Azoarcus sp. CIB: one gene and its partner. The protein of the gene in region 1 interacts with the protein of each later gene in a pairwise test. Links are inferred from orthologs where the notes say so. Each region holds a gene or a part of one and is shown in the gene's direction. Other genes may lie near its edges. The genes, in order: AzCIB_RS23420 and ssb.

The links.
Region 2: the proteins of AzCIB_RS23420 (region 1) and ssb interact in binary tests that used the Escherichia coli proteins (3 or more experiments, as listed by UniProt). The link is inferred for Azoarcus sp. CIB from one-to-one orthologs.

What each region holds. Positions count from the first base shown.
Region 1 is NZ_CP011072.1:5,222,696-5,238,320, reverse strand. The notes cover bases 11,492-14,452. They hold AzCIB_RS23420 (primosomal protein N'), read left to right. Parts: upstream 11,492-11,866; coding sequence 11,867-14,038; downstream 14,039-14,452. Other genes in these bases: AzCIB_RS23415 (nickel-dependent hydrogenase large subunit), read left to right, coding at 14,247-14,452. Also shown: AzCIB_RS23475 (alternative oxidase), read left to right, coding at 1-598; AzCIB_RS23470 (porin), read left to right, coding at 848-1,900; AzCIB_RS23465 (ABC transporter substrate-binding protein), read right to left, coding at 2,080-3,171; AzCIB_RS23460 (response regulator), read left to right, coding at 3,267-3,944; AzCIB_RS23455 (sensor histidine kinase), read left to right, coding at 3,963-5,372; AzCIB_RS23450 (Bug family tripartite tricarboxylate transporter substrate binding protein), read left to right, coding at 5,607-6,578; AzCIB_RS23445 (Bug family tripartite tricarboxylate transporter substrate binding protein), read left to right, coding at 6,661-7,644; AzCIB_RS23440 (tripartite tricarboxylate transporter TctB family protein), read left to right, coding at 7,641-8,123; AzCIB_RS23435 (tripartite tricarboxylate transporter permease), read left to right, coding at 8,125-9,642; AzCIB_RS23430 (universal stress protein), read left to right, coding at 9,655-10,173; hemE (uroporphyrinogen decarboxylase), read left to right, coding at 10,312-11,382; more of AzCIB_RS23415, read left to right, coding at 14,453-15,368; hydrogenase maturation nickel metallochaperone HypA, read left to right, coding at 15,361-15,625.
Region 2 is NZ_CP011072.1:4,456,566-4,472,511, reverse strand. Bases 503-3,343 are described here. They hold ssb (single-stranded DNA-binding protein), read left to right. Parts: upstream 503-1,596; coding sequence 1,597-2,091; downstream 2,092-3,343. Other genes in these bases: AzCIB_RS20010 (hydantoinase/oxoprolinase family protein), read left to right, coding at 2,536-3,343; AzCIB_RS20020 (MFS transporter), read left to right, coding at 503-1,572. In the rest of the region: excinuclease ABC subunit UvrA, read right to left, coding at 1-253; more of AzCIB_RS20020, read left to right, coding at 388-502; more of AzCIB_RS20010, read left to right, coding at 3,344-4,689; AzCIB_RS20005 (hydantoinase B/oxoprolinase family protein), read left to right, coding at 4,780-7,104; AzCIB_RS20000 (acetone carboxylase subunit gamma), read left to right, coding at 7,128-7,634; AzCIB_RS19995 (WD40/YVTN/BNR-like repeat-containing protein), read left to right, coding at 7,829-8,848; AzCIB_RS19990 (efflux RND transporter permease subunit), read left to right, coding at 8,859-11,234; AzCIB_RS19985 (DUF1302 family protein), read left to right, coding at 11,315-12,934; AzCIB_RS19980 (DUF1329 domain-containing protein), read left to right, coding at 12,952-14,280; AzCIB_RS19975 (AMP-binding protein), read left to right, coding at 14,413-15,946. UniProt on the Escherichia coli protein: Plays an important role in DNA replication, recombination and repair. Binds to ssDNA and to an array of partner proteins to recruit them to their sites of action during DNA metabolism. Acts as a sliding platform that migrates on DNA via reptation.

The sequences.
Region 1 (15,625 bases):
GCTAGAGCGACACCACGTCCCGCGCGATTTCTCCGACCGCATTGCGCTGGCCTTCACCAAGGCGATGCGCTTCTTCGCCGACACGGTTTTCGCGCGTCGCTACGGCCATCGTGCGGTGGTGCTGGAAACGGTTGCGGCCGTGCCCGGCATGGTGGGGGGCGCGCTGCAGCATCTGCGTGCGCTGCGCCGGATGGAAGGCGACCGCGGCTGGATCCGCACGCTTCTGGATGAAGCGGACAACGAACGCATCCACCTGATGACCTTCATTCACGTCGCCCAGCCGACGCGTCTCGAACGGCTGCTGATCGTGATCGCGCAGGGCGTGTTCTTCAACTTCTACTTCCTGCTGTACCTGATCTCGCCACGCACCGCGCATCGCGTCGTCGGTTACTTCGAGGAAGAGGCGGTCTACAGCTACACCGAGTATCTGGCCGGCGTGGACAACGGCACCTACGCCAACGTCCCGGCGCCGAAGATCGCGATCGATTACTGGAATCTCGCCCAGGACGCGCGCTTGCGCGAGGTCATCATCGCGGTGCGCGCGGATGAGCTCCATCACCGCGACGTCAATCACGCCTTTGCCGACGAGCTGGCCTGAGTCGACCCTGCGGTGGCTTGCTAGACTGACGCCGGGCGCATGACGGGGGATCCCTGATCGATCCCGACGCCGCGGCGCGTCGACTTTCTCGATGCAGGCGCGCACGTTTTCGCTCCGATCTTTGGACGCGGTCGGCGCTTCCGCCGCCGATGCACGGAAAGCAGACTGAAAGCGAATTTGTGTTGAATGCCCTGCACCCGGCCACGCAAGTGTGGCCGAGGTCAAAATGAGCGCAACCGGAGGAGCACAATGCACAAGAAAATCATCGCCGCGGCCGTCGCGGCGGCCGTCGCCATGCCGTTCGCGGCGCTGGCGCAATCGACGCCGTCCAACGTCACGATCTACGGGCTGCTGGACCTCAACCTCGCGCGCGAATCGGCGGGCGACAAGGAGCGCGTCGGCGTCGACCACGGCGAACTGAACGGCTCGCGCCTGGGATTCAAGGGCAGCGAGGCGCTCGGCGGTGACCTGAAGGCCATCTTCACCATCGAAAGCGGCTTCGATCCGTCGACCGGCACCGCGGAGCAGGGCGGCCGGCTGTTCGGGCGCCAGTCCTTCGTCGGCCTCGAAAGCGCCAGCTGGGGCCGCCTCACCCTCGGTCGCCAGTATTCGCCAGCCTTCGTCGCCCTCGACCCGTTCGACGCCACCGGCTCGGCCGACCGCAGCGTGGGCCTGCTGACGCGCAAGACGGGCGGGGTCAAGCCGGCCTACGAGACGCGCTTCGACAACATGGTGAAGTACCGCTCGCCGACGTTTGCCGGCCTTGAGTTTGATCTCGGCTACTGGCTGGGGGAGAAGAGCGGCAACGGCGACGCGCTGAAGGAAGGCAACGGCCACGGCATCACCGCGCTGTACAAGAACGGCGCGCTGGCGGCCTCGCTGACGACGCAGAGCGTGTATCGCAACGCCACCGGCGGCCGTGTGCGCACGACGGGCGGCGGGCTCGCGTACGACTTCGGGCTCGTGAAACCTTATCTTGCCTACACCCAGGACAGGGAAAGCGGCTCGGTCGGCAGCGGCAAGGCGCGAACCTTCGATGTCGGCGCCGAGATCCGCGTCACCGGCAGCGACACGATCGCGCTGAGCTACGCGAAGCGCGACGAGCGCAACGACGCCGCGGCCGAGGACGCGCAGGGCTGGTCGGCGTACTACATGCACGACTTGTCCAAGCGCACGACGCTGTATGCCGCGTATTCGCAGCTCAGCAACAAGGACGACGCCAACTACGCGCTCGGCAACCTCACGCCCGACGCCGGCGACGATCCGCGCGTCGTGATGGCGGGCATCCGTCACCGCTTCTGAGCGGGGCGAAGAAACAGCCGATGCCAGGTTGAGTGCCGCACGGTCACTCCCTCCCCTTCAAGGGGAGGGTTGGGGTGGGGATGGGTTAAGCAGTCCCGACAGAAACCCATCCCCCTCCTAACCTCCCCCTTGAAGGGGGAGGGACAAGGTGCCCGAGCAGACTTCATATGAGCCGGGAATCAGGGCGCGGGGAACAGCGTGTGGTGCCACTTGCGCAGGAAGTCTCGGCGCTTGACCTGGTCGAGGTAGGTCATCAGGCCGGGCCCGATCGGGATCGGGCGGAAGGCGCCGCCGAGCTGGCGGCGCAGTTCCGCGGCCGCGGCGTCGTCGGGCACGTCGTCGCGCACCGAGAAGAAGCCCGGGTTTTGCGCGAGCAGCTGCTGCCCTTCGCGCGACAGCAGGTAGTCCAGCCACAGGCGAGCGGCGTTCGGATGGCGCGCGCCGCGCGAGATGAAGGCGACGCGGCTCAGCACCAGCGTGTAGTCGCGCGGCAGCACGACGCCGATCGCGGGGTCGTCGTGGGCGCGCAGCAGCGCGTAGGAGCCGAGCACGTTGTAGCCGATCAGGGCCTCGCCGGACGCGATGCGGTCGAGCATGCCGGTGGTCGAGGCCAGGGTGACGGTGCCGGTGCGGCCGAAGGCCTGGGCGAGCTTCCAGAACACAACAGGGTTCGCGATCACGTCCTGGGTGTGCAGCATGAAGCCGAGGCCGGAAGTGGAGGGCTCGTAGGTCGCGAGCTTGTCGCGGAAGCGCTCGGGTTGCTGCGCGAGCAGACGCAGCAGTTCGGCGTGCGTGGTGGGCACTTCGGCGGGTGCGAGCAGCTTGCGGTTGTAGGCGATCGCGACGGGTTCGAAGGTCGTGCCGAAGGCCTCGTCCTTCCACACCGCCCAGGCGGGCAGCGCGGCCGTTTCGGCGGAGCGCCAGGGCTGGGCGTAGCCGTCGTTGACGAGCTTCACCTGCAGGTCCACCGCCGAGCTCCACACGACGTCGGCCTGTTCGCCGCGCGCGGCCTCGTCGACGAAGCGTCGCGACAGCTCGCCGCTGTTGAGGTCCTCGTAGTGCACGCGCACGCCGGGGTAGCGCTGTTCGAAGGCGCGGAGCAGCGGGCGCGCGATGCGCTCGTCGGTTGCCGCGTAGATGATGACGCGGCCCTCGCGTACCGCCGCCGCGTAAAGCGTGTCGTCCCGTTCCGCGTGGGCGCCTGCGGCCGGCAGCAGACACGCGCACGCGAGCGCGACGGTGCGGAGCAGGCGGGGCAGGGCGGTGCTCAATCCGGATTCCTCCTGGCGGTCGGCTGCGGCTTTGCGCGATGCTGTCGTTTGCGGCACGATGATCCTTCCAACTGCTTTCGATTCACTTTCAGCCGATGCGCCTGCTGCTCGTAGAGGATCATACCGAACTCGCGGAATGGGTTTCCAAGGCGCTGGTGCAGGCGGGCTACGCCGTCGACGTGATGCGCCGCGGCGATCATGCCGACCACGCGCTGCTCACCCAGCCCTACGACCTCGTCGTGCTCGATTTGTCGCTGCCCGGGCTGGACGGGCTGGAGGTGCTGCGACGCCTGCGCGGGCGCGACGCGACCCGGACCACGCCGGTGATCATCCTCACCGCGCGCGGCTCGACCGAGGACCGCGTGAAGGGGCTCAACCTCGGCGCCGACGACTACCTGCCCAAGCCCTTCGAGCTCACCGAGCTGGAGGCGCGCATCAAGGCGCTGCTGCGCCGTGCCGGCAACCTCGTGCCGACGGTGAAGATCGGCCGGCTGGAATTCGACCTCAACTCGCGCCTCGCCACCGTCGACGGCAAGCCGCTGTCGCTGACGCCGCGCGAGCTCGCGGTGCTGGAGGCGCTGATCGCGCGCCAGGGGCGGCCGCTCGCGCGCGAGGCGCTGTTCGAGAAGGTGTTCAGCTTCGACGAGGAGGCGCGCCCGGAGGCGATCGAGATCTACGTGCATCGCCTGCGCAAGAAGCTGGAAGGTTCGGGCGCGGTCGTGACGACCCTGCGCGGCCTGGGTTACCTGATCGGCGAGGCGGGCGGTGACTGAGGCTCCGCGCGGGCGGGCATGCGCGCGCCGCTGAGCCTGCGCGGGCGCGTCGCGCGCTGGCTGCTGCCGCCGCTGCTGATCCTGCTCGCGATCAACGCCGTGCTGTCCTGGCTGGGCGCGCGCCAGGCCGTCAATCGCGCCTACGACCGCTCGCTCACGGCGTCGGTGCGCGCGATCGCCGAGCAGGTGCATTCGCTGGAAGGCGAGATCACCGTCGACGTGCCGACCTCGGCCTTCGACGTGTTCGAGGCCGGCGTGCAGGAGCGCATCTTCTACGCGGTGTTCGCACCCGACGGGGACCTCGTGACCGGCTACGAGGATCTGAGCGCGCCGCGCGCGCCGGCCGAGGACGGCACGCTGCTGCTGGCGGAGATGCAGTACCGCGGCGAGGACGTGCGCGTCGGCGCGATGAAGAAGCGCCTGTACGACCCGGCGCTCGTCGGCGGCGACGCGGTGACCATCGTGTTCGCCGAGACCACTGAGTCGCGCGTCGCGCTCGCGCGCGAGCTGTTCTTCGACAGCCTGCGCCGCCAGCTGCTGCTCGTCGGGCTGGGCGCGCTGATGCTGGCGCTGGCGCTGGGCACGGCCTTCCGTCCGCTCGTCGATCTGCGCGACGCGGTGCAGAAGCGCGCCGAGGATGACCTCACGCCGGTGCCCACCGGCAACGTGCCGAGCGAGGTGCAGCCGCTGATCGGTGCGATCAACCACCACATGGAGCGCCTGTCGGCGATGCTCGCGGCGCGCCGGCGCTTCCTCGCCGACGCCGCGCACCAGATCCGCACGCCGCTCGCGGTGTTGAGCACGCAGGCCGAGTTCGGCGCGCGCCAGGGCGACCCGGGCGAGATGCGGCGCATCTTCGAGAGCCTGCTCACGACGATCCGCAGCACGCGCCGCATGGCCGACCAGATGCTGTCGCTGTCGCGCGCGGAGCCGGCAAACGGGCTGATCCAGGAGCAGGGGCCGGTCGACCTCACCGACATCGCGCGCGAGGTCGCGCTGGAGCTCGTGCCGCTGGCGCTGAAGAGGCACATCGAGCTCGCGTTCGAGGAGACCGGGCCGGCGCCCATGACCGGCAACGCGGCGATGCTGCGCGAGCTCGTCGCGAACCTCGTCGACAACGCCATCCGCTACAGCCCGCCCGACACGCAGGTCGTCGTCGCGACCGGCACCGCGGACGGGCACGTCGTGCTCGCGGTGAGCGACGAGGGGCCGGGCGTTCCGGTCGCCGAGCGCGACAAGGTGTTCCAGCGCTTCTACCGCATCCTCGGCCAGGGCGGGCCGGACGGCAGCGGCCTGGGGCTGGCGATCGTGCGCGAGATCGCGCTCGCGCACGGCGGCGAAGTGCGCCTCGCCGATGCTCCGGGCGGACGCGGGCTGCAGGTCGAAGTCGAGTTTCCGCGCCGCGCGGACGAGGCCGGACAGGCTTAATTTGTAATGTCGGCGTTAGTGCTGCGCGGTCGCTCCCTCCCCTTCAAGGGGAGGGCTGGGGTGGGGATGGGTTAATCAGCCCCGCCGGAAACCCATCCCCCTCCGAACCTCCCCCTTGAAGGGGGAGGAACAAGGCGCTGTCGACCACTGAAAGCCAATCGAAAGCCCTTCTCCGTATCGTCCGCCTTCATGCAGGGCCGGAGCGACCGGTCCGATATCAAGGAGGAGACAAGCATGATCCGCAACATCGTCAAAACCACCCTCGTCGCCGCAGCGCTCGGCCTCGGGTTCGTCGCCAGCGCCCCGGCGCTCGCCCTCGACAACGTCAAGATCCTCGTGCCGGCCAACCCGGGTGGCGGCTGGGACCAGACCGCGCGCGCGCTGCAGGCGGCGATCAACGCCGAAGGCCTCGCGAAGAAGGTCACCGTCGACAACAAGGGTGGCGCGGGCGGCACGATCGGGCTGGCGCAGTTCGTCAATGGCGCGAAGGGTGACGGCGGCGCGACGCTGGTCGGCGGTATGGTGATGGTCGGGGCGATCGCGACCAACAAGTCGCCGGTGAACCTGACCCAGGTCACGCCGCTGGCGCGCCTGAGCGGCGAGACCCTGGTCGTCGTGGTGCCGGCGAGCTCGAAGATCCAGACCCTGAAGGAGCTGGTCGACCAGTTCAAGGCCAATCCGGGCGCGGTGTCCTGGGGCGGCGGCTCGGCGGGCGGCTCGGACCACATCCTCGCGGGCCTGATCGCGCAGGCGGTCGGCGTCGATCCGGCGAAGGTGAACTACATCGCCTACTCGGGCGGCGGCGAGGCGCAGGCCGCCATCATGGGCGGCCACGTCGCGGCCGGCATCAGCGGCTTCGGCGAGTTCCAGTCGCAGATCAAGTCCGGAAAGCTGCGCGCGCTGGCGGTCTCGGGCGCCGAGCGCATCGCCGGCGAGAGCGTGCCGACGCTGAAGGAGCAGGGCGTCAATGTAGAGATGGTGAACTGGCGCGCGATCTTCGCCGCGCCCGGCATCAGCGAGGCGCAGCACAAGGAGCTGGTCGCCGCGCTCGACAAGGCGGTCACGTCGAACTCGTGGAAGGACGCGCTGAAGCGCAACGACTGGCAGGACATGTACCTCACCGGCCCCGAGTTCAAGAAGTTCCTCGACGCCGACGTCGCGCGCATCACCAAGCTGGTGACCGACCTCGGCATGGTCAAGCCGTAAGCGGCTTCGTCCGTCCGCAGCACCCCTCCCGCGCGGGGCCGCGCCGCCGCGGCCCGCGGGACCTCTTCCGGAGACACTCGACATGCGACATCACGCTATCGGCGCCGGCTTCGGCCGCGCGCTGAGGACGGCCCTCGCCGGCCTCGCCCTCGCGGGCGCCACGACCCTGGCCGGCGCCGCGGACTACAAGATCCTCGTGCCCGCCGCACCCGGCGGCGGCTACGACCAGCTCGGCCGCGCGGTGCAGGCCGCGCTGCAGGCCAACAAGCTCGCCGAGCGCGTGCAGGTGAACAACGTCGCCGGCGCGGGCGGCACGATCGGGCTCGCGCAGCTGATTAACAGCAGCAAGGGCGACGGTGGCGCGCTGATGGCGAGCGGCAAGGGCATGGTGTCGGCGGTGTTCATTAACAAGTCGCCGGTCACGCTGGCGAACGTCACGCCGATCGCGCGCCTTACCGGCGAGTACGAGGTGCTGGTGGTGCCGGCGAGCTCGCCGCTCAAATCCATGGCCGACCTCGTCGCCGCGTACAAGGCGAACCCGGCCGCGGTGTCGTGGGCGGGCGGCTTCGCCGGCGGCGTGGATCAGCTCACCGCCGGAATGATCGTGCAGGCGATCGGCGGCGAGGCGGGCAAGTTCAATTACGTCGCCTTCGGCAGCGGCGGCGAGGTGCTCGCGCAGGTGCTCGGCGGCCACGTCACCGTGGGTCTCGGCGGCTTCAACGAGTTCGCCGGCCAGATCAAGGCCGGCAAGCTGCGCGCGCTGGCGGTGACGGCGCCCGCGCGCGTCAAGGACATCGACGTGCCGACGCTGAAGGAGCAGGGCATCAATGTCGAGTTCGTTAACTGGCGCGGCATCATGGCGGCACCCGGCATCAGCGACGCGCAGCGCGACGAGCTGGTCAAGGCGGTGACGCAGATGGCCAGGAGTGAGTCGTGGCAGGCGACGCTGGCGAAGAACGAATGGGTCGACATGCTGATGACCGGCGACGAGTTCCGCCACTACGTCGAGGCCGAGCAGAAGACCGTGTTCAAGCTTGTCAGCGACCTCGGGCTGGTGAAGAAATGAGCACGCGCGCACGCATCGATGCCGGCGAGCTGCTGATCTCGCTCGTGCTGCTGGCGCTGGGCAGCTTCGTGGCGTTCGAGACCCAGGGCATCGCCGAGACGCAGGGCTATGCGCAGGTCGGCCCGCGCCTCTTCCCCTACCTCATCGGCACCGGCCTCATGCTGTGCGGCGCCTGGCTCGCGTGGCAGGCGCTGTCCGGCGGATGGCGCGCGATGCCGGACGAGGCCGAGACGCACGCCGCGCCCGACCGCATGGGCTTCGTGCTGATCAGCGCCGGCGTGGTGCTGCACATGGTGCTGATCGGCTGGGCCGGCTTCGTCCTCGCCTCGACGCTGCTCTTCGTGCTGGTCGCACGCGGCTTCGGCAGCATGAAGCCGGTGCGCGACCTCGGGATCGCGGCCGTGCTGTCGACGCTCGTGTACTTCCTCTTCACGCGCGGCCTGGGCCTGAGCCTGCCCGCCGGCCCGTTCGGAGGCTGAGATGGAAACCCTCAACGCACTCCTCTCCGGCTTCGCGGTCGCGCTAAGCCTGCAGAACCTGTTCCTCGGCTTCGTCGGCGTCACGCTGGGCACCGCGGTCGGCGTGCTGCCGGGCGTCGGCCCCGCGCTGACGGTGGCGCTGCTGCTGCCGGCCACCGCGAGCTTCGAGCCCACCGGCGCGCTGATCATGTTCGCCGGCATCTACTATGGCGCGATGTTCGGCGGCTCGACGACCTCGATCCTGCTCAATACGCCGGGCGAGTCGGCGACCATCGTCACCGCGATGGAAGGCAACATGATGGCCAAGCGCGGCCGCGCCGGTGCGGCGCTCGCGACCTCGGCGATCGGCTCCTTCGTCGCCGGCACCATCGGCACCGTGCTGCTGACCTTCGTGTCGCCCTTCGCGGTCGACGTCGCGCTCAAATTCGGCCCGGCCGAGTACTTCTCGGTGATGGTGCTGGCCTTCGTGACGGTGTCGGCGGTGCTCGGCGCCTCGCCCGCGCGCGGCCTCGCGGCGCTGTTCCTCGGGCTCACGATCGGCCTCATCGGCCTCGACAGCCAGACCGGCCAGGCGCGCTTCACGCTGGGCATCCCGGAACTGCTCGACGGCCTCGACATCGTCGTCGTCGCGGTGGGTCTGTTCGCGGTCGGCGAGACCCTGTACGTCGCCACCTACCTCAACCGTGGCGTCGACACCATCGAGCAGATGAAGGGCTCGATCTGGATGAGCAAGGAGGACTGGAAGCGCTCGTGGAAGCCGTGGCTGCGTGGCACCGCCTTCGGTTTCCCGTTCGGCTGTATCCCCGCGGGCGGCGCCGAGATCCCGACTTTCCTCTCCTACGCGACCGAGAAGAAGCTCAGCAAGCATGCCGACGAGTTCGGCAAGGGCGCGATCGAAGGCGTGGCCGGGCCGGAAGCGGCCAACAACGCCTCCGCGAGCGGCACGCTGATGCCGCTGCTGACGCTGGGCCTGCCGACCACCGCGACCGCCGCGATCATCCTCGCCGCGTTCCAGCAGTACGGCCTGCAGCCCGGCCCGCTGCTGTTCGACACGCAGCCGGAGCTGATCTGGGGCCTGATCGCGAGCATGTACATCGGTAACGTGATCCTGCTCGCGCTCAACCTGCCGCTCGTGGGCGTGTGGGTGAAGCTGCTGGCGATCCCGCGTCCGCTGCTCTACGCCGGCATCCTGATCTTCGCGACGATGGGCGCCTACGGCATCCGCAACTCGTGGTTCGACCTCGCGCTGCTGTACGGCATCGGCCTGCTGGGCTTCGTGATGCGCCGCTACGACATCCCGGTCGCCCCGGTGCTGGTCGGCCTGATCCTGGGGCCGCTGTCCGAGCAGCAGTTCCGCCGCGCGCTCGCGATCAGCCAGGGCGACCTGTCGATCTTCGTGACCCAGCCGATCTCGGCGACGGTGCTCGCAATCACCGCGCTGGTCGTGATCGTGCCGCAGGCGTGGCGTCTCGTGCGCCGCATGCAGGCGAATGCGATCGGCCACCATTCCCCGATCTGAGGACGGCCGCGCGTGCTCGCATCCCCGATCGACACCGGCGCCGGCGCGGCGCCCGGCAACCTCTCACCCCAAGGACGCACCATGTTCCAGCACATCCTCGTCCCCACCGACGGCTCGCCGCTGTCCGATCGCGCCCTCGACCGCGCGATCGGGCTCGCTCGCGAACTGCGCGCACGGCTCACGATTCTCAACGCCACGGCCGAAGCGCCGTTCCCGGTGACCAACTTCGGCGAGGACGGCCACTACGATCCCGAGAAGTCGCGCCGCTTCGCCCGCGAAGCCGCCACGCACGGCCAGCGCATCATCGAGGTCGCGCTCGCCCGCGCGCAGGAGGCCGGGATCGCCGCCGACGCAGTCCTCGAAAGCAGCGAAACACCCCACCGCGTGATCATCCAGATCGCCGAGAGCCGCGGCTGCGACCTGATCTGCATGGCCTCGCACGGCCGGCGCGGCATCAACGCGCTGCTGCTGGGCAGCGAGACCAACAAGGTGCTCGCGCACTGCACGATTCCCGTGCTGGTGTGCCGCTGAACGCGCGTCGCTCCAGGCGGCGCCGGAAGCTCGTTTTCCGCCCCGGCGAGCCGGGTAGTCCACCGGGCTCGGCATGACGGCGGAAAACGCGGATAATTGCGGATTGCGCCCGCATCGGGCAGATTTGAGGACGTAACCGTGACCCGCCTTCAGAACGACACCTTCCTGCGCGCCTTGCTGCGCCAGCCGACCGAATACACGCCGCTGTGGCTGATGCGGCAGGCGGGGCGCTACTTGCCCGAGTACTGCGAGACCCGCAAGCGCGCCGGCAGCTTCCTGAACCTGTGCAAGAGCCCGACGATGGCCTGCGAGGTCACGCTGCAGCCGCTCGCGCGCTACAACCTCGACGCCGCGATCCTGTTCTCCGACATCCTCACGGTGCCGGACGCGATGGGCCTGGGCCTGTACTTCGCCGAAGGCGAGGGCCCGCGCTTCGAGCGCCCGCTGCGCGACGAATGGGAGATCCGCAACCTCGCGATCCCCGATCCGCACGCCGAGCTGCAGTACGTGATGGACGCGGTCGCCGAGATCCGCCGCGCGCTCAACGGCAGCGTGCCGCTGATCGGCTTCTCCGGCAGCCCGTGGACGCTCGCCTGCTACATGGTCGAAGGCGGTTCGTCCGACGACTATCGCAAGGTCAAGGCGATGGCCTACTCGCGCCCCGACCTGATGCACCACATCCTGTCCGTGACGGCCGACTCCGTCGTCGCCTACCTCAACGCGCAGATCGAATCCGGCGCGCAGGCCGTGATGGTGTTCGACTCCTGGGGTGGCGCGTTGTCCGAGGCCGCTTACCACGAGTTCTCGCTGCCCTACCTCAAGCGCGTCGTCGACGGCCTGATCAAGGAGCGCGACGGTGAGCGCGTGCCGAACATCGTGTTCACCAAGGGCGGCGGCCTGTGGATCGAGAGCATCGCCGACATCGGCTGCGACGCCGTGGGCCTCGACTGGACGATGGACATCGGCCGTGCGCGCAAGCTCGTCGGCGACAAGGTCGCGTTGCAGGGCAACCTCGACCCCAACGTGCTGTTCGCGCCGCCCGAAGCGGTCGCGCGCGAAGCGAAGCGTGTGCTCGATTCCTACGGCAACCACCCCGGCCATGTCTTCAACCTCGGCCACGGCATCTCGCAGTTCACGCCGCCCGAGTCCGTGTCGGTGCTGGTCGAGGCCGTGCACGAGCACAGTCGCAAGATCCGCGCCGGCGCCTGAGCGTCCCGCAACAGCACCCGAACCCCGGCCGGGACGCGCACCGCGCACCCCGCCGGGGTTCCCTTTTGGGGCCGCGTTGAGTGCCGCGGCGGCACCGCTCCGGTGCGGGCGCGCAGCCGGAGGCGACCGTTCCAGCCTTGTCAAGCGGAAAATCTGCATCGATCGCTTGACTTATGCACAACAGACCGAAACTGAAGCTGGATCCTGCATGGAATTGGGGCTTATTCACCGAAATCCATAAGTGCATGAAATTTAAAGAATAAAAATTTGCCTACTGTTAAGGCAAAGTGACAGAAGGGCAGGTGCGGCGCCGGGTTCAGGACGTTTCACCCATGCTATCAACAAAGTTATCCACAGCTTTTGTGGACAAGCGCCGGAAGGGTTTCACGGCAAAGAGTTAACCCCCGTTTCCGAACAACGAATTTAACAATCAGCCGTAAGCAACTGATAGTTAAACAAAAATCGTGTAGAACACGAGATCCGAATGTCCATCGTCCGTGTCGCGCTCCCCGTTCCGCTGCCGCAACTCTTTGATTATTCATCGCAAGATGCATGCAATGAGGATGTTGGCCGCTGCGTGCGGGTGCCCTTCGGACGGGGCGAGAAGAGCGGCGTGATCGTCGCGCTGCTCGCTGAATCGGACCTGGACCCCGCGCGCCTCAAGGCGGTGCGTCATATCCAGCGCGAAGTCGCGCCCCTGCCGGCGGATTGGCTGGAGCTGGTCGGCTTCGTCGCGCGCTACTACCACGCGCCGCTCGGCGAAGTGATCGCGCTTGCGCTGCCCCCCGGACTGCGCCGCGCCGATGCCGTGAGCGACCGCGAGAGCGACCCGCTGCTGGACCTGAGCCCGGAAGGCCAGGCGGCACTGGTCGAGTCCCGCCGCGCGAGCCGGGCGCTGGCGCTGCTCGGCGAATTGCGCGCGGCCGGCGTGATCCGGCGCAGCGCGGCGCGCGAGCTGCCCGCGGGTGCGGCGCTGGGCGACGCGATGAAGCGCGGCTGGGTCGTCGCGGTGCGCGGCGCGGACCCCTCGCAGCCGGCGGCGAACCGGCCGGAACTCACCGACGAGCAGCGCGCCGCAGTCGAGGCGGTCTCGGCAGGCCCGGAAGGTTTCGCGCCCTGGCTGCTGCAGGGCGTCACCGGCAGCGGCAAGACCGAGGTGTACCTGCGTCTAGCCGAACGTGCGCTGGCGGCGGGCCGGCAGGTGCTGATGCTGGTGCCCGAGATTGCGCTCACGCCGCAGCTCGAATCGCGCGTCGCGAACCGCTTCCCCGCCGCCTGCGTCGTCAGCCTGCATTCCGCGCTCGCCGAAGGGGCGCGCTCGCGCGGTTTCGTGCAGGCCCTCGAAGGCCGCGCCGACATCGTGCTCGGCACGCGCCTGTCGGTGTTCGCGCCGCTGCCGCGCCTCGGCCTCATCCTCGTCGACGAGGAGCACGACGCCTCCTACAAGCAGCAGGAGGGGGTGCGCTACTCGGCGCGCGACGTCGCGGTGTGGCGGGCACGGCAGCGCAAGGTGCCGGTGGTGCTCGGCTCGGCGACGCCTTCGCTGGAGAGCTGGCAGCACGCACGTCTGGAGCGCTATCGCAGCCTGCGTCTGGACGCGCGCGCGCTGGCGAGCACGCTGCCGACCGTGCGCCGCATCGACTTGCGCCGCATGAAGCTCGACGAAGGGCTCAGCCCCCAGCTCAAGACCGCAATCGGCGAGCGCCTCGCGCGCGGCGAGCAGAGCCTCGTGTTCCTCAACCGCCGCGGCTACGCGCCGGTGCTGTCCTGCCCCGCCTGCGGCTGGGTGAGCCAGTGCCCGCACTGCTCGGCCAACCTCGTCGTGCATCTCGCCGACCGCCGCCTGCGTTGCCACCATTGCGGCTGCGACACCGAGGTGCCGCACCACTGCCCGGTGTGCAGCAACCAGGACATCCAGCCCTTCGGCCGTGGCACGCAGCGCGTCGAGGCGCGCCTGGTGGAGCTCTTCCCCGAAGCGCGGGTGCTGCGCGTGGACCGCGATTCGGCGCGCACGCGCAACCAGTGGGAAAGCCTGCTCGCGCAGATCGCCAGCGGCGAGGCCGACATCCTCGTCGGCACGCAGATGATGGCGAAGGGCCACGACTTCCCGCAGCTCACGCTGGTCGGCGTCATCGGCGCCGACGCGTCGCTGCACGCGGCGGATTTTCGCGCGCCGGAGCGCCTGTTCCAGCAGCTGATGCAGGTCGGCGGACGTGCCGGACGCGCTCACCTGCCGGGCGAGGTGCTGATCCAGACCGAGTACCCCGACCACCCGCTGTATCGCTGCCTGGTGAAGCACGACTTCGACGCCTTCGCCGCGAGCGCGCTGGACGAGCGCCGCGCGGCCGGCTTCCCGCCCTTCACCTTCCAGGCGATGCTGCGTGCCGACGCGCCGCTGCTCGACGATGCGCTGCAGTTCCTCGCCCACGCGCGCCGCCTTGCGCAGGAGATCGCGCCGGCGGGCGTGCGCGTGTTCGACGCGGTGCCGATGCGCCTGACGCGGCTCGCGCGGCGCGAACGCGCGCAACTGCTGGCCGAGGCTGACGAGCGCGCGCCCCTGCAGGGCTTCCTCGCGCACTGGATCGAGGTGCTGCGCGGGCAGCGTACGGCGCGGGAGCTGCGCTGGCAGCTGGACGTGGATCCGCTCGAGGTGTGAGGCGGCAGGCTTCCGTGCGGGTGCGTCTGCGCCTATCATCGTCAGGGTTCCAGGATTCCAGAATTCCCGGATTCCATTTCCGCGCTGCAAGGGCCGGTCGGAGCGCAATCAACGTCACCGATCGGGCGGCGCAAGGAGAAGGCATGGTTCACGGAAGGCGGTGCTTTGCCGCGGTCGGCGGGGCGTCGCCGGGTCGCGGAGGCCTGGCATGACGCCGGACGGGACATTGCGCCTGCGCGCGATCCGCGACGGGCGTCGCATCAGCGGACTGCGGGTGGAAAAACCCCTGCCGCAGGCCGCGCAGAGACTGGTCGGGTGCAGCGTCGACGAGGCCATCGGGCTCGTGCCGACGCTCTTCGGCGTGTGTTCGCGCGCACAGGGCATTGCGGCGAAGGCGGCCTGCGTTGCTGCCGGTGCGCCGAATCTCGCGCGTGCCGAAGCGTGGGCCGAGGAGCGCATTCTCGCGACCGAAATCGCGCAGGAACACCTGTCGCGCCTGATGCTCGACTGGCCGAAACTGTTCGGCCACCCGCCGCGCAGCGACCGTTTCGTGGAGCTGCAACGTCGCCTGGGGCTGAGCGGCGACTCGCGCGCAGCCTACGACCTGGGGGGCGACCTGCTCGACCTCGTCGTCGTCGAGCTTCTCACCGGCTTCTTCCGTGCCGCGCGCGAACCCAGCGGCCTGCGCGAATTCGTCGAACGCGCGCGGCGCGGCGGCTCGATCGGCGCGGCGCTCGCGGACCTGATCGAGATGGGCTCGTCGACGCTGGAGGGCGAGGCGGTGCCGCTGCTGCCGGCGCTCGCGGCAGGTGCCTGGGCGCACGAACTGGGTGGCGTGCCGTCCGCGGACTTCTGCGCGGCGCCGACGCTGTTCGGTCGCGCACACGAGTCGGGCGTGCTCGCGCGCCATGCCGGTTCGATGATGGTGCGCAACCTGCTCACGCATCGCCACCGCATCGCCGCGCGCCTCTTCGCGCGCGTCGTGGACCTCTCGGACTGTGCCAGCCGCCTGCGCCATCCGCTCGCGTCCGACATGCCGCTGTTGGTCGATGCCGCACCGCTCGGCGAAAACGCGGGACTGGCCTGCGTCGAGACCGCGCGCGGGCTGCTGATGCACGCCGTGCGCCTCGACGGCGAGCGCATCGCCGAGTACGCGATCGTCACGCCGACCGAGTGGAACTTCCACGCCGACGGCCCCTTCGTGCGCGAAGGCTGCGGCTGGGCGGCGGAGTCGGACGAGGCGGCGCTGCTGCGGCTGAAGGCGCTCGCGCTGTCGCTGGACCCCTGCATCGAATACGAAATCACGATGGAAGACGCGGCCAGTGCATGAGATGTCGCTCGCCGAGAGCATCCGCGGCATCGTCGAGGAAACGGCGCAGGGGCAGGGCGCACAGCGGGTGAAGACGATCGTGCTGGCGATCGGCGAACTGGCGTCGGTGGAGGTCGAGGCGCTGCGCTTCTGCCTCGACGTGGTGCTGCGCGACTCGCTCGCGGACGGCGCGGCGATCAAGATCGAGCCGGTTGCGGGCGCCGGCTGGTGCCCCGCGTGCGACCGCAGCGTGCCGCTCGTGCAGCGCTACGACCCGT
Region 2 (15,946 bases), 750 kb from region 1 along the record:
TCGAGATCGCGGGCGACAGGCCCTCGATGAGGTCGACGTCGGGCTTTTCCATCAGTTGCAGGAACTGGCGCGCGTAGGCCGACAGCGATTCGACGTAGCGGCGCTGGCCTTCGGCGTAGAGCGTGTCGAAGGCCAGCGAGGATTTGCCGGAGCCGGACAATCCGGTGATCACGGTGAGCCGGTTGCGCGGCAACTCGAGGCTGACGTTCTTGAGATTGTGGGTGCGGGCGCCGCGAATGCGGATTTCGTCCATGGGGCGGGCTGACGAAGGGTAACGTGCCACTATACGAGAGAACGCCGACGCAAGCCAAACCGGCGCGCGGCGGGTGCTAGAATCGCCGTTTTGTTCCCGCCCCGAGACCGATGGCCCGACCCGAGCACGATCCGATGACCCCCGCAGAACGCCGGGCTGGCGCGAGCCTTGCCGCGATCTTCGCGCTGCGCATGCTCGGACTGTTCCTGATCCTGCCGGTGTTCTCGGTGCACGCGCACACGATCCCCGGGGGTGACAACCTGACCCTGGTGGGGCTGGCGATCGGCGCCTACGGGCTGACACAGGCCTTCCTGCAGATGGCCTTCGGCGCGGCGTCGGATCGATTCGGGCGCAAGCCGGTGATCGTGTTCGGATTGGTGCTGTTCCTGATCGGGAGCGCCGTTGCGGCGCTGGCCAGCGATATCGGGACGGTGATCGCGGGGCGTGCGCTGCAGGGCGCGGGGGCGATCTCGGCGGCGGTGACGGCGCTCGCGGCGGACCTGACGCGCGACCAGCATCGCACCAAGGTGATGGCGATGATCGGTTCGAGCATCGGACTGGTGTTCGCGCTGTCGATGGTCGCGGCGCCGCTTCTGTATAATGCGATCGGCATGAGCGGGATCTTCTGGCTGACGGCCGTGCTCGCGGCTGCGGCGATCGGCGTGGTGCTGTATGTCGTGCCGGCTGCGCCGCCAGTGCCGCGTGCACCGACCGGGCTTTTCGGCGAGGTGTTCCGGGACGGCCAGCTGATGCGCCTGAACGTCGGCGTGTTCGTGCTGCACCTGATCCAGACGGCGATGTGGGTGATGGTGCCGGCTGCGCTGGTGAGCGGGGCGAACCTGCCGTTGCCCGAGCACTGGAAGGTCTATCTGCCTGCCGTCGTGCTGTCATTCGCGGTGATGGTGCCGGCGGTTATCGCGGCCGAGCGGCACAATCGCATGAAGCTGGTGTTCGGCGCTGCGGTTGCGCTGCTGGTGGTCGTGCAGGCGGGGCTCTTCGCTTTCGGCCAGAGTGTCGTGACGCTGGGCCTGTGGCTGACGCTGTTCTTTGTCGCCTTCAACGTGCTCGAGGCAATCCTGCCGTCCTGGATCTCCAAGGTGGCGCCGGCGCATGCGAAAGGCACGGCGCTCGGTCTGTACAACACGCTGCAGTCGGCCGGGCTGTTCCTCGGCGGTATGCTGGGGGGCTGGCTGGCCGAACACTTCGGCACGGGCGCCGTGAACCTCGTGTGCGGCGTGCTCGCCGTGATCTGGCTGCTGCTCGCAGCCTCAATGAATCCGCCCGCCCGCCGCGTAACGCCGGCGTCGGCGGCGCACTAACCTGAAACATCCGAGGAGAACCTCATGGCTTCGTTGAACAAAGTCATCCTGATCGGCAATCTGGGCCGCGATCCGGAAACCCGCTATGCGCCGAGCGGCGACGCGATCTGCAACATCACCGTGGCGACCACCGAGACGTGGAAGGACAAGGCGACCGGCGAGCGCAAGGAAGCGACCGAGTGGCACCGCGTGGTGTTCTTCGGCCGTCTGGCCGAGATCGCGGCGCAGTACCTGCGCAAGGGCAGCCAGCTCTACGTCGAAGGGCGCCTGCAGACGCGCAAGTGGCAGGACAAGGACGGCCAGGACCGCTACACGACCGAGATCCGCGGCGACGAGATGAAGATGCTGGGTTCGCGCCAGGGCGGCGGCGGTGGAGATGCGCCGATGGGCGGTGGCTACGATGCCCCGGCCGCGGCGCCTGCGCGCCAGGCTCCGCAGCAGGCGCCGGCGCAGAAGGCGCCGGGCCAGTCGGGCGGTGGCGGCGGGTTCGGGGACTTCGACGACGACATCCCGTTCTGACGAAGAAATCTTTCCTGTTGTAAACAACGAATGCGAAGCCCTTGTGGCTTCGCATTTTCGTTTGTGCCGTACGCAACGGCACTTGGGGCTTCGTGCTCCGCCCGGTTACGCGCCCTCGCGGTGCGCTCCATGCCGTCCGTGCTGACACGGACGGTCTCCGCCTCTTCCCGTTTGTCCCGTTTCTTTCTGTTCGCATCGTCCGGACGCCCCGAGCGGTGACCGGTGCGTCCGTTCGACTTCCGGACGGTCATCCATTTTCTGGTCGTACGCCCCGCGCAGCGTTTCCTGTTGCGGTGCACGAGGCGCGCGGCGCTTCTCCGCCATTCCCGGGCTCATCGGTCTGGTGCGTTGCAGCGGCCGAAATCTGGCACGTCCGCTGCAATAGGTCTTGCGGGGGCCGGCAGCATCGGCGACTCGACAATCCAGGAGATGATGGAGACAAACATGGAAGTCCAACAGGCAGCATCACAAGTACAGGTGATGGGCATCGATGCCGGCGGCACGATGACCGATACCTTCTTCGTGCGGGAAGACGGCCGCTTCGTCGTCGGCAAGGCACAGAGCAACCCGGGCGATGAGTCGCTCGCGATCTACAACTCCTCGGTGGACGCGCTGGCCCACTGGGGCCGGGAAGTTGATGACGTTTATCCCGAACTCGTCACCTGCGTGTATTCCGGCACCGCGATGCTGAACCGCATCCTGATGCGCAAGGGCCTGGACGTGGGCCTGATCTGCAACCGCGGCTTCGAGCAGATCCATTCGATGGGGCGCGCGCTGCAGAGCTATCTCGGCTACGCGCTGGAAGACCGCATCCACCTGAACACCCATCGCTACGACGAGCCGCTGGTGCCGGTGTCGCGCACCCGCGGCGTCGCCGAGCGCACCGACGTGCAGGGCCGGATCGTGATTCCGCTGCGCGAGGACGAGGTGCGTCAGGCCACCCGCGAATTGGTCGAAGCCGGATCGCAGGCGATCGTGATCTGCCTGCTGCAGTCGCACAAGAATGAAACGAGCGAGCAGCGGGCGCGTGACCTCGTCAAGGACGAGCTGCAGAAGTTGAAGGTGGACATCCCGGTGTTCGCGTCGGTGGATTACTACCCGTCGCGCAAGGAAAGCCACCGCATGAACACGACGATCCTGGAGGCCTATGGCGCGGAACCGTCGCGTCAGACGCTGAAGAAGGTCAGCGACCGTTTCAAGAAGCACGGCGCGAAGTTCGATTTGCGCGTGATGGCGACGCACGGCGGCACGATCTCGTGGAAGGCGAAGGAACTGGCACGCACCATCGTCTCCGGCCCGATCGGGGGCGTGATCGGCTCGAAACTGCTGGGCGAGTACCTGGGGGACGAGAACATCGCGTGCTCGGACATCGGCGGCACCTCGTTCGACGTCGCGCTGATCACCAAGGGCAGCTTCGCGATCAAGTCGGATCCGGACATGGCGCGCCTGGTGCTGTCGCTGCCGCTGGTGGCGATGGACTCGGTGGGCGCGGGCGCGGGCAGCTTCGTGCGTCTGGACCCGTACAGCAAGTCGATCAAGCTCGGTCCCGACAGCGCCGGCTACCGCGTCGGCACCTGCTGGCCGGAAAGCGGACTCGACACGGTGTCGGTGTCCGACTGCCACGTGGTGCTGGGCTACCTCAACCCGAACAACTTCCTCGGCGGCGCGATCAAGCTCGACGTGCAGCGCGCACGTGACCATATCAAGGCGCAGATCGCCGATCCGCTGGGACTGTCGGTCGAGGATGCGGCGGCCGGCGTGATCGAGCTGCTCGACCTGACGCTGTCCGAGTACCTGCGCGCCAACATCAGCGCGAAGGGCTACAACCCGGCCGAGTTCACGTGCTTCTCGTACGGGGGCGCCGGTCCGGTGCATACCTACGGCTACACCGAAGGGGTCGGCTTCAAGGACGTGGTCGTGCCCGCGTGGGCCGCCGGCTTCTCGGCTTTCGGCTGCGCGTGCGCCGACTTCGAGTACCGCTACGACAAGTCGGTCGACCTCGGCGTCGCCCAGTTCGCAAGCGATGCGGACAAGGCGGCGGCCTGCGCGAGCCTGCAGGACGCGTGGGAAGAGCTGGCAGTGAAGGTCATCGACGAGTTCGTCATCAACGGCTACAAGCCGGAAGACGTGCTGCTGATCCCCGGCTACAAGATGCAGTACATGGGGCAGCTGAACGACCTGGAAATCGTGTCGCCGGTGTCGACCGCAGCGACGGCGGCCGACTGGAACCAGATCATCGAGGCCTTCGAGAACACCTACGGGCGCGTCTATGCCAACTCGGCACGGTCGCCCGAACTCGGGTTCTCGGTGACGGGCGCGATCCTGCGCGGCATGGTCGTGACGCAGAAGCCGGTGCTGCCGGAAGACGTGGATTGCGGCCCGATCCCGCCCAAGGAAGCCTATCTCGGCACCCGTCCGTTCTACCGCCACAAGCGCTGGGTCGAGGCCGCGCTGTGGAAGATGGAATCGCTCAAGGCCGGCAACCACATCGTCGGGCCCGCGATCATCGAATCGGATGCCACGACTTTCGTCGTGCCCGACGGCTTCGAGACCACGGTCGACAAGCACCGCCTGTTCCACCTCAAAGAAGTCCGGTAGCCGTCCGGGCCGTACCGGGACGACCGGCGCCCCGCGCAGGGGCGGGACTGGAGCCGTCCCGGGGGCCAACCATCATCGAGGAGACCCATCATGAATATGTTGAGCAACAAGGAAGTCGGCCTCGCCGACCTGCTGAAGAACGGCCAGACGCTGAAGCAGTTCCGCGACGGCATCATCGAGCGCACCAAGGCGACTGGCTACTACAACGGCCAGGAGAAGCTGGAATTCCGCGACAGCGACCCGATCGGCTACGAGAAGCTGTTCTCCAAGCTGCGCGGCGGCCTGGTGCATGCCCGCGAGACGGCCAAGAAGATTGCCGCGAGCCCGATCGTGGAGCAGGAAGGCGAACTGTGCTTCACGCTGTACAACGCCGCGGGCGACTGCGTGCTGACCTCGACCGGCATCATCATCCACGTCGGGACGATGGGCGCGGCGATCAAGTACATGATCGAGAACAACTGGGAGGGCAACCCCGGCATCAATCCCGGTGACATGTTCACGACCAACGACTGCGCGATCGGCAACGTGCACCCGTGCGACATCGCGACCATCGTCCCGATCTTCTGGGACGGGCGCCTGATCGGCTGGGTCGGCGGCGTCACCCACGTGATCGACACCGGCGCAGTGACGCCGGGCTCGATGTCCACCGGCCAGACGCAGCGCTTCGGCGACGGCTACATGATCACCTGCCGCAAGACCGGGGTGAACGACGAGCCGCTGCGCGACTGGCTGCACGAGTCGCAGCGCTCGGTGCGCACGCCGAAGTACTGGATCCTCGACGAGAAGACCCGCATCGCGGGCTGCCACATGATCCGCGAGCTGGTGGAAGAGGTGATCCGCGCCGACGGCATCGAGGCCTACGAGAAGTTCGCCTACGAAGTCATCGAGGAAGGCCGCCGCGGCCTGATGAGCCGCATCAAGGCGATGACCCTGCCGGGCAAGTACCGCAAGGTCTCGTTCGTCGACGTGCCCTTCAAGCACGAGGACGTGCAGGTGTCGAACGCCTTCGCCAAGCTCGACTCGATCATGCACTCGCCCTGCGAGATGACGATCAAGCCGGACGGCAAGTGGAGGCTGGACTTCGAGGGCGCCAGCCGCTGGGGCTGGCATACCTTCAACGCCCACCAGGTGGCCTTCACGTCCGGCATCTGGGTGATGATGTGCCAGACCCTGGTGCCGACGCAGCGCATCAACGACGGCGCGTACTACGCGACCGAGTTCCGCCTGCCCAAGGGCACCTGGTGCAACCCGGACGACCGCCGCACCGGTCACGCCTATGCCTGGCACTTCCTGGTCTCCGGCTGGGCGGCGCTGTGGCGCGGTCTCTCGCAGTCCTACTTCAGCCGCGGCTATCTGGAAGAGGTCAACGCCGGCAACGCCAACACCTCGAACTGGCTGCAGGGCGGCGGCATCAACCAGGACGGCGAGATCCACGCGGTGAACAGCTTCGAAGCCTCGAGCTGCGGCACCGGCGCGTGCGCGGTGAAGGACGGCCTGAACCACGCGGCGGCGATCTGGAACCCGGAAGGCGACATGGGCGACATCGAGATCTGGGAGATGGCCGAGCCGCTCCTGTATCTCGGTCGCAACGTGAAGGCCAACTCCGGCGGCTACGGCAAGTATCGGGGGGGCTGCGGCTTCGAGACGCTGCGCATGGTGTGGAACGCCCAGGACTGGACGATGTTCTTCATGGGCAACGGCTTCATGAACAGCGACTGGGGAATGATGGGCGGCTACCCGTCGGCGACCGGTTATCGCTTCGAAGCTCACAAGACGGGTCTGGAGCAGCGCATCGCGATCGGTGACTCGTTGCCCCTGGGCGGTGACCTCGATCCGACGCGTCCCGACTACGAGCGTCACATCGACGCGACGGCCGTGGTCAAGCGCGACAAGCAGTGCATGACGACCGAGGACTGCTACGACAACCACGACCTGTACCTGAACTACCTGCGCGGCGGGCCCGGCTTCGGGGACCCGATCGATCGCGAGCCGAAGGCGATCGAGAACGACCTCAACCAGAAGTTCCTGCTGCCGGAGTACGCGCAGAAGGTCTATGGCGCGGTCTTCACGCAGGACGCGAAGGGTGCGTTCGTGGTGGATGCGGTGAAGACCGCCGCCCGTCGTGCCGAAATGCGCAAGGAGCGGCTCGCCCGCGCCCTGCCGACGCGCGAGTGGATGAAGGAGGAGCGCGAACGGATCATCAACAAGCACGCGGCCGTCCAGGTGCAGCACATGTTCGCGACCAGCTTCGCACTGTCGGAGAAGTTCACGAACGAGTTCAAAGCCTTCTGGAGCCTGCCGGAAAGCTGGCAGCTGCTGGAGACCGAGCTCGGCGTGCCGACCTACGGCTCGAAGCACCGCATGGACCTGTCCCTCCTGCCCGACGTCACCACCGTCGTCCAGGTCGAAGAGTAATCACCGAATCCAGGAGCTGGAAAATGTCTACCTACACCAATGAACAGGTCGCCCACCTCGTCGAAGGCTCGCTCGACTGGGAAACCACCTTCCGCATGCTGTCGATGCCCAAGGACAACAGCCGCTTCGAGCAGTACCTGAAGGCGCTGCAGGCCAAGGTCACCTTCCCCGACAAGATCGTGCTGCCGCTGGGGCCGCACCTCTACATCGTGCAGTCCGCGAAGACCAAGCAGTGGGTCACGATGTGCGACTGCGGCCACGAGTTCGGCGACTACCGTGAGAACTGGAAGCTCAACGCGGCGATCTACGTGCGCGACACCGAGGAGGCGATGACCGAGGTGTATCCCAAGCTGATGGCGCCGGATACGCAGTGGCAGGTGTACCGCGAGTACTACTGCCCGACCTGCGGGACGATGCACGACGTCGAGGCGCCGACCCCGTGGTACCCGGTGATTCACGACTTCGAGCCGGACATCGAAGCGTTCTACAAGGAATGGGTCGGCATGCCCATCCCTGAAAAGGCGGCCTGAGCCGTCCTCGCCGGGCGGTAAGCCCGGCGCCTGCGGGCCGGTGCCTCCTTTGCGGGGCACCGGCCGGGGCCCTCCGCGGGCCCGACGGAATTCCCGGATCAACCGACACCCATGCGGGGCGAACGCCCTGCAGGGACTCGGCTACGCAAAAAAACGAAAGTCACGCGCCGTGCGACGGCGTGGAGGAGAGAGTGATGCTGCGTCGATTGAGGAAATATGGAGGCGGCGCCCGCGGCGTCGTCACGTTGATGACGTCGTCCGCACCGCTGGTCATCGTCGGCGGCCTGCTGTACGCCGGGCTGTTCGTGAAGGCCGAGGCGGTCGTGCAGAAGGTCGAACCACCGGCGATCGAGCGGCGCGACAGCTTCTACGGCGTCGCCGCCCCGGACGACCGTGTCGTGTGGGCGGTCGGCTCCGGCGGCAAGATCGTACGCAGCGAGGACGGCGGCCAATCCTGGACGCGCCAGGCGTCGAGCACGGACGCGAACCTGCAGGGCATCGCCGCGTGGGACGAACAGGGCGCGATCGCGGTCGGCAATAACGGCGTTGTCGTCGTGACCGCGGATGCGGGGCGCACCTGGACGCGCGCCGAGATCCCCGCGAGCAGCAATCCGAACAAGCTTTTCCGCGTGCGCATCGCCAACGGTGCGGCCTGGGCCGTCGGCGAATTCGGTGCACTGCTGCGCTCCGACGACCGGGGCACCAGCTGGACGCGGGTACTTCCGGAAGAAGACCGCGCATGGAACGACATCACCTTCGTCGGCGACGCCGGCTGGCTGGTGGGGGAGTTCGGGGCGCTGATGAAGAGCGCCGACGGCGGCGCGACCTGGGACACCGTCGAGATGCCGAACAAGGTCAGCCTGATGAGCGTCGCTTTCCGTGATGCGCAGCACGGCGTGGCCGCGGGTCTGGCCGGCGCGCTGCTTGTGACGGTCGACGGCGGTGCGAGCTGGCAGCAGGTGCCGGCCTTCACGCGCGAGCACTTCTACAGCGTGGTGTGGGACGAGGGCCGCTGGCTGGCGGTGGGCGACAAGGGCGTGATGGCGACCGCCCTGCCCGACGGCGGTCAATGGCAGCTCGGTCGCGTCGCGGAAGGCGACGTGTCGTGGCGCACCCAGGTCGCACGCGCCGGTTCGCGCTACTTCCTCGCCGGCAGCAACCTCGCCGTGCTCGACGACGGCGCGCTGCGCGTCGCCGGCCACCAGCGCATGTGAGGGGCCGAGGATGAAAAACACGACATTCGGCAAGGTCGACGCGGCCTTCGCCTTCCTCATCCGCTTCCGCGCGCTGGTCGTCGCCGCGGTCGCCCTCGTCACGCTGGCGATGGGCTATCAGGCGAGCCAGATCGAGGTGAAGACGGTCTTCAGCGACCTGCTGCCGCGCAACCATCCCTACGTCGAGGTGAACCAGCGCTTCAAGCAGACCTTCGGCGGCTCGAACATGGTCAGCATCATGCTCGAGGTCGAGCAGGGCGACATCTTCAACCCCGTCGTGCTGGGCAAGGTGCAGAAGCTCACCGTCGACCTGCAGCAGGTCGAGGGCGTCGATACCTACCAGATCATTTCGCTCGCATCGAAGAAGATCAAGGAGGTGCGCGCCTCGACCGAGGGCGTGGAATCGCGGCCGCTGATGTGGCCCGATCTGCCGCAGGGCGAGGCGGGACTCGCGGCGCTGAAGGCCGCCGTGCTCAACAACCCGCTGGTCTATGGCCCTTACGTGTCGACGGACCTGAAGGCGACGCTCGTCACGCTCGACTTCAGCGACGGCAACATGGACTACACGCGCGCCTTCAACCAGCTGATGAAGCTGGCGGACGAGGCGGAGGGTGACGGCGTGCAGGTCCGCATCGTCGGCGAGCCGGTGCTCTACGGCTGGGTGAATCACTACCTGCACGAGACGCTGACGATCTTCTTCATCGCGGTCGCGGCGCTGGTCGTGCTGCTGTGCCTGATCACGCGGACCTGGCACGGCACGGTGCTGCCGCTGCTTGCGGGGCTGGTGAGTGCGGTGTGGGCCCTCGGCGCCGCTCGCCTGATGGGCTTCCACCTCGATCCGCTGGTCGTCGTCGTGGCCTTCCTGATCACCGCGCAGGCGATCTCGAACTCGGTGCAGCTCATCGCGCGCTTCGACGACGAGACGCGGCAGGGCACTCCGAGCGCCGCGGCCGCGGCACGGGCGAGCGCGCGCAACCTGTTCAAGCCCAGCATGCTCGCGATCGTCGCGGATGCCGGCTGTGTGCTGGTCGTCGCGCTCACGCCGATCCCGCTGCTGCAGAAGATCTGTTTCATCGGCACGGTGTGGGTGCTCACGATCGCCGTCAGCGCGCTGGTCCTGACGCCGGTGATGCTGTCGTGGTTCGGCTCGCGCCAGCGCTTCATCCACCCGGTGAACATCAATCCGCTGCTGATGCGCATCCTCGGGCTGTGCTCGGCGATCGTCACGACGAGGTGGCGCTACGCGGTGCTCGGGATGGCGGGGGCGGTGTTCGTCGTGTCGGGCCTGTACGCGTTCAACCTCAAGGTGGGCGACGCGAACCCCGGCTCGCCGATCCTGTGGCCGGAGTCGAGCTACAACCGCGACGCCGCCGAGATCAACCGCCAGTTCCAGGGCTCCGACCGCATGTTCGTCGTCGTCGCCGGAAAGGAGCCGGGGGCGCTGCGCGAGCCCGAGGTGCTCTCGAGCATGACGCGCTTCCAGAAGTACATGGAGGCCCAGCCCGAGGTCGGGGGCAGCATCTCGCTCGCCGACATCCTGCCGCAGGTGAATCGCGTTCTGCGTGAAGGCAATCCGATGTACCAGGAGCTCGGCAAGAGCGCGGAAGAGAACGCCGAGCTGATGTACATGTTCGTGTCCGGGTCCGATCCGGGCGACATGGATCGCTACGCCGACGCCGACGCGAAGAACGGCGCCGTGACGCTGTTCTTCCGCGACCACCAGGGCGAGACGATCCGCACCGCGGTGGCCCGGGTGCGCGACTACGTCGAGCAGAACCCGGTGAAGGGCGCGGAGTACCTGCTCGCGGGCGGTCTGGTCGGCGTGCTGGCGGCGGTGAATGAGGTGATCCTCGCCGGGCAGATCGAAGCCATCGCGCTCGCGCTGCTGGTGCTGGTCGTGTGCTGCACGGTCACCTACCGCTCCACGGTCGCGGGGGTGTTCTTCATGATCCCGGTGCTGCTGTCGAACACGATCACCTTCAGCTACATGGCGTGGCAGGGCATCGGCATGAACATCAACACGCTGCCGGTGGTCGCGCTCGGGATCGGTCTGGGTGTCGATTACACCTTCTACATCGTCGATGGCATCCGCGAGAACCTGCACCGCTCGCACAACGTCGAGCGCGCCATCGTCAATGCGCTGATGGGCCCGGGCAAGGGCGTGCTGATCACGGCGATGACGCTGATCACGAGCGTCGTGCTGTGGCACTTCTCGTCGCTGCGCCTGCAGGCCGACATGGGGGTGCTGATCGCCCTGTGGCTGTTCATCTCGGCGTTCAGTGCGCTCTTCATCATGCCGGCCCTCGTCTATGTGTTCCGCCCGGAATTCATCGTCGGCAGCAAGCGCCGTCCCATCGAGCAGGCCGAACCGGTGCTGGTCGGCTGACTCGGCCGGGCGCGCCAGTTCCTTGTCGCGCCCGGCCGTGACCCCTTCAGAGCAGTGACAAAACCAAAAGGAGCGAGGAGATGAGGAGCAAGGGAGTAACGAAGATCAGGGCATCGGTGCTGGTAGTGGCCGCAGCCCTCGGCGGATTCGCAGTCAGTCCGGCATGGAGCGCCGACTCTGCGGGCAACTACGAGATCGCGGCCTTGCAGGGCAGCGACACCGGAGGCGCGTCCTGGGCGGCGGACGACTTCAGCTTCAACCTGTCCGGCTACGCGCGCGGCTGGGTGTCGGTGAACCTGGAGGACCAGCCCGAACTCAAGGCGATCGGCGAAAAGAGCAAGGGCAAGCTGTCGATGGTGCGCGGCTCGCTGCTGCTCGACGCCGACGCGAAGACCGGGGCGATCAAGTGGAAGGCGATCGGCCGCGTCGATCGCGAATACAAGACCGACTACCTGAAGGACCTCGAGCGCCTGCGCGAAACGAACGGCACGGACCAGGGCGGCCACGCGAACAGCATCCTCGACAACTATAACCGCGGCGAGATCCGCGAGTTCTGGGCCGAGATCCCGCTGGGCGAGCGCGTCACGGTCAAGGCCGGCAAGCAGCAGCTGGTGTGGGGCGAATCCGACTTCTTCCACGCGATGGACCTCGTGCATGGTTACGACCTGTCGTGGCGCCTGTTCTTCGAGGGCGAGAACGAGGAGTGGCGCAAGCCGCTGACGCTGATTTCGACCAAGATCCGCGTGCCCGAGGCCGACGGCATGCTGGCGGCCTACATCCGCCCCGGCGTCGACCGCTGCCAGGACATCGGCAATACCTACGATATCCAGGGCGGGCGCTGGTTCTTCCAGCCCTACCGCGGCTTCGACCTCACGGCGGTCACCGACAAGGACTGTGATCACCCGTCGGGCGACTACCGCGATGTCACCGGCGGCGTGCGCTGGTCGGGCGAGGCCCTGGGCCTGAGCTATTCCTTCGCGTGGCTCACGACCTTCTCGGCGGATCCGGTCGCGAACTCTGCGTTCAAGCCCTACAAGAAGACGCCCGAGGGCGCGGTGTTCGACCGCATCCATCCACAGATCGATGTCTACGGCATGACCGTCAGCGGCTACAGCTCGACGCTCGACGCCGTGCTCAGCGCCGAGATGGCCTACACCAAGGACCAGCCCTACAACATCGGCACCGGCGCCTTCCTCAACCCGACCGTGCCCGGCAACGTCGGCATCGGTCTGGGCGGCGTGAAGCTCAAGGACACGCTGACGACGATGCTGCGCATCGACAAGGACCTCGACCTGCGAGGCATCTTCGGCACCTCGCGGCCCTCGTTCTCGTCGATCCAGCTGTTCGACACGCAGGTGCTGAACTTCAAGGAGTCCGACGACCTCGTGCGCCTGTTCGCGTACGGCACGCCGCTCACCGAGCACAACACCATCCTCACCGCCTTCACGACGCTGAACTACCGCAACGACACCATCAACCCGGGTTTCGCGATCGGATTCGACCTCAGCCACGGCGGCGGTTTCGCGATCCCCAGCCTGTCGCTGACGCTCAACGACGAATGGCTCGCGCGCATCGAGGCGGACATCTTCTGGAGCGGCAACCGTTCGAACAAGGTGGCCTTCAGCGGCCAGCGCTCCCAGCTCTTCGGCTACTTCGAAAACGCCAGCCAGCTCGTTTTCCGCTTGACCCGGCAGTTCTAAAAAAGAGGAGACACACCATGCACAAGCAACTCCGACCCGCCGCCCGTCCCTCGGTGCGGCAACTTGCGACCGGCAGCGCCCTCGGCCTGATGCTCCTGCTCGGCGCCCACGGTGCGAACGCCAAGGTGCTCGAGCCCGGATTCATCATCACCAAGGACAACCTCGCGAGCGTCAAGGAAGACACCTTCGAGGGCAAGACGATCGGCAGCATGATCCCCGAGAAGCTGGAGTGGATGATCACGAACTACGGCCTGACCATCAAGATCGCGCACTCGAAGAAGATCGAGATGGACCCGAAGTACGTCGAGGCGACGAAGAAGTGGTCCAAGGACGTCAAGTTCAATCCGGCCGATCGCACGATCAGCGGCTGGAAGGCCGGCATGCCGTTCCCGCCCGAGACGATCAAGATGGACGACCCGAATGCGGGCGACAAGGTGATCTGGAACCTGCGCGCGGCGACCTATGGCGCGACGATGGATCTGCGTGACATCGCCTGGGTGTTCCTCGACGCGAAGAAGGGCTACGAGCGCGTGCAGGCCTTCCAGTCGCGCCGCTATTACATGGAAGGGCGGCTCGACGGCGGCCCGGTCTCGGTCGGCGACGGCGACATCTCGCAGAAGACCTACTTCGTTGCGCACTACCCGCAGGACATCCGCGGCCTGGGCACCTTCTCGGTGCGCTACAACCAGCCCGACTCGGCCAAGCCCGACGATTCGTACGCCTACCTGAAGTCGGTGCGGCGCACGCGGCGCCTCTCGGGCGGCGCATGGATGGACCCCATCGGCGGTACCGACCAGCTCTACGACGACTGGGACATCTGGGACGCGTGGCCGACCAAGTACACGCAGAACAAGCTCGTCGAGAAGCGCTGGGTGCTCGCGATCGCGCACAGCCCGGAGATCAGCGTCGACATCACCCAGCCGTGGAGCGAGCCGCAGAAGCGTTTCCCGCGCATCAACATGGCCGAGCCGCCGTTCGCCAATCCGGCCAAGGACGTCGAGTGGGAGCCGCGCGAGGTGTACGTCGTGGAAGGCACGCCGCCCGCCGAGCACCCGTACAGCAAGAAGGTCGCGTACATCGAGGTCGATTTCCCGCGTCCCTACCTCGGCTATGCGCTCGACCGCAAGGGCGAGTTCTGGAAGATGTTCATCTTCCAGAACCGGCCTGACACCGGCGACGACGGCTACAAGGCGGTGATGCCGGTCGTCGGCCACATCATCGACGTCAAGCGCGGCCACGCGACCAACTGGTCGTCGAACATGAAATCCAATCCGAAAGGCGTGAAGGACACGGATGTGGCGCTGAACGTCCTCGAGGAAGTCGCGACCGGGGCGGGCAGCCGCTGACGCCGCCTCCGCCTGCGCCGGCGCCGAAGTCTCCCCTTTGGTCCGCCCCTGCCCAACTCGGGGGCGGACACTTTTCGCACGGGAGCATCCCGGGGCTGACGCCGGCGGAATCGCACTACTGAGGACTCCGACATGCAGACATATCAGGCCACGGGCTGCGACTGGGCCCAGACGCAGCTCGCGCGCTTCATCCAGCACCACGGCGACCACGATCTCGACGCCCTGCGCGAACGCGCGGCGCGCGAACCGGCGCAGTTCTGGGACCAGGTGCTCGAGGCCATCGACCTGCGCTGGGTGACGCCCTACGACAAGACGCTCGATCTATCGGGCGGCGTCATGTGGCCCAAATGGTTCGTCGGCGGGCGGCTGGACCTCGTCGACAACCTCGTCGGCAAGCACGCCCGCGCGACGCCGACGAAGATCGCGATCCGTTGGGAAGGCGACCGCGGCGAACTGCGCACGATCAGCTACGCGGAACTCGCCGCCGAGGTCGAACGCGTGGCCGCGGGCCTGCGCGCGTTGGGCGTGGGCGAGGGCGACCGCATCGCGCTCTACCTGCCGATGATCCCCGAGGCGGCCGTGATGATGCTCGCGGCGACGCGCATCGGCGCGATCTTCATCCCGTTCTTCTCCGGCTACGGCGCGGATTCGGTCGCGCAGCGCGTGCAGGACTGCGATGCCCGGCTGCTGGTGTGTGCAAACGGCTACTACCGCCGCGGAAAACGTGTCGACATGCTCGCGGACGCCCGTGCCGCGGTGAGGGAATGCCCTTCGCTGCGCCACCTCGTCGTCGTCGACCGTCTCGGTACCGGCCTCAGCGCGGAAGCCGGTACGCCCGGCGACTGCATCGAGTTCGACTACCGACGCCTGCCCACTTCGGTATCGATCTGCCCGAGCATGTCGTTTCCCCCGGACCAGACCCTGATGTTGATCTACACGTCGGGCACGACGGGCAAGCCCAAGGGGGTCGTGCACACGCACGCCGGATTTCCGGTGAAGGCCGCGCAGGACCTGCAGATGGCCTTCGACCTGCGCGCGGACGACACGCTGATGTGGGTCACCGACATGGGCTGGCTGATGGGGCCGTGGATGGTCTACGGCGGCCTGATGCTGGGCGCGACCCTGGTCTTTTACGAAGGCACACCCGACTACCCCGACGCGGGCCGCCTGTGGGAGGTCGTCGAACGCCATGGCGTCACGCACTTCGGCCTGTCGCCGACGCTCGTGCGCCTGCTGATGGCGCATGAAGGCAGCATTCCGGCGCCGCACTCGATCGCGACGCTGCGGGTATTCGGCTCGACGGGCGAGGCGTGGAACGAGGCGCCGTGGCTGTGGCTGTTCGAAGAGGTCGGCCGCGCGTGCCGTCCCATCATCAACTATTCGGGCGGCACCGAGATCGGCGGCGGCATCCTCGCGTGCTTCCCCGGCCTGCCGCAAAAGCCCGGCTCGTTCAACGGTGCCATCCCCGGCGTCGCCGCCGACGTGCTCGATGCCGAAGGCCACCCGGTGCGCGGCACCGTCGGCGAGCTCGCGATCAGGCAGCCCTGGCCCGGCATGACCAACGGCTTCTGGCACGACCCCGAGCGCTATCGCGACGCCTACTGGTCGGTGTGGCCCGACGTGTGGGTGCATGGCGACTGGGCGCGCGTCGACGAGGACGGCCACT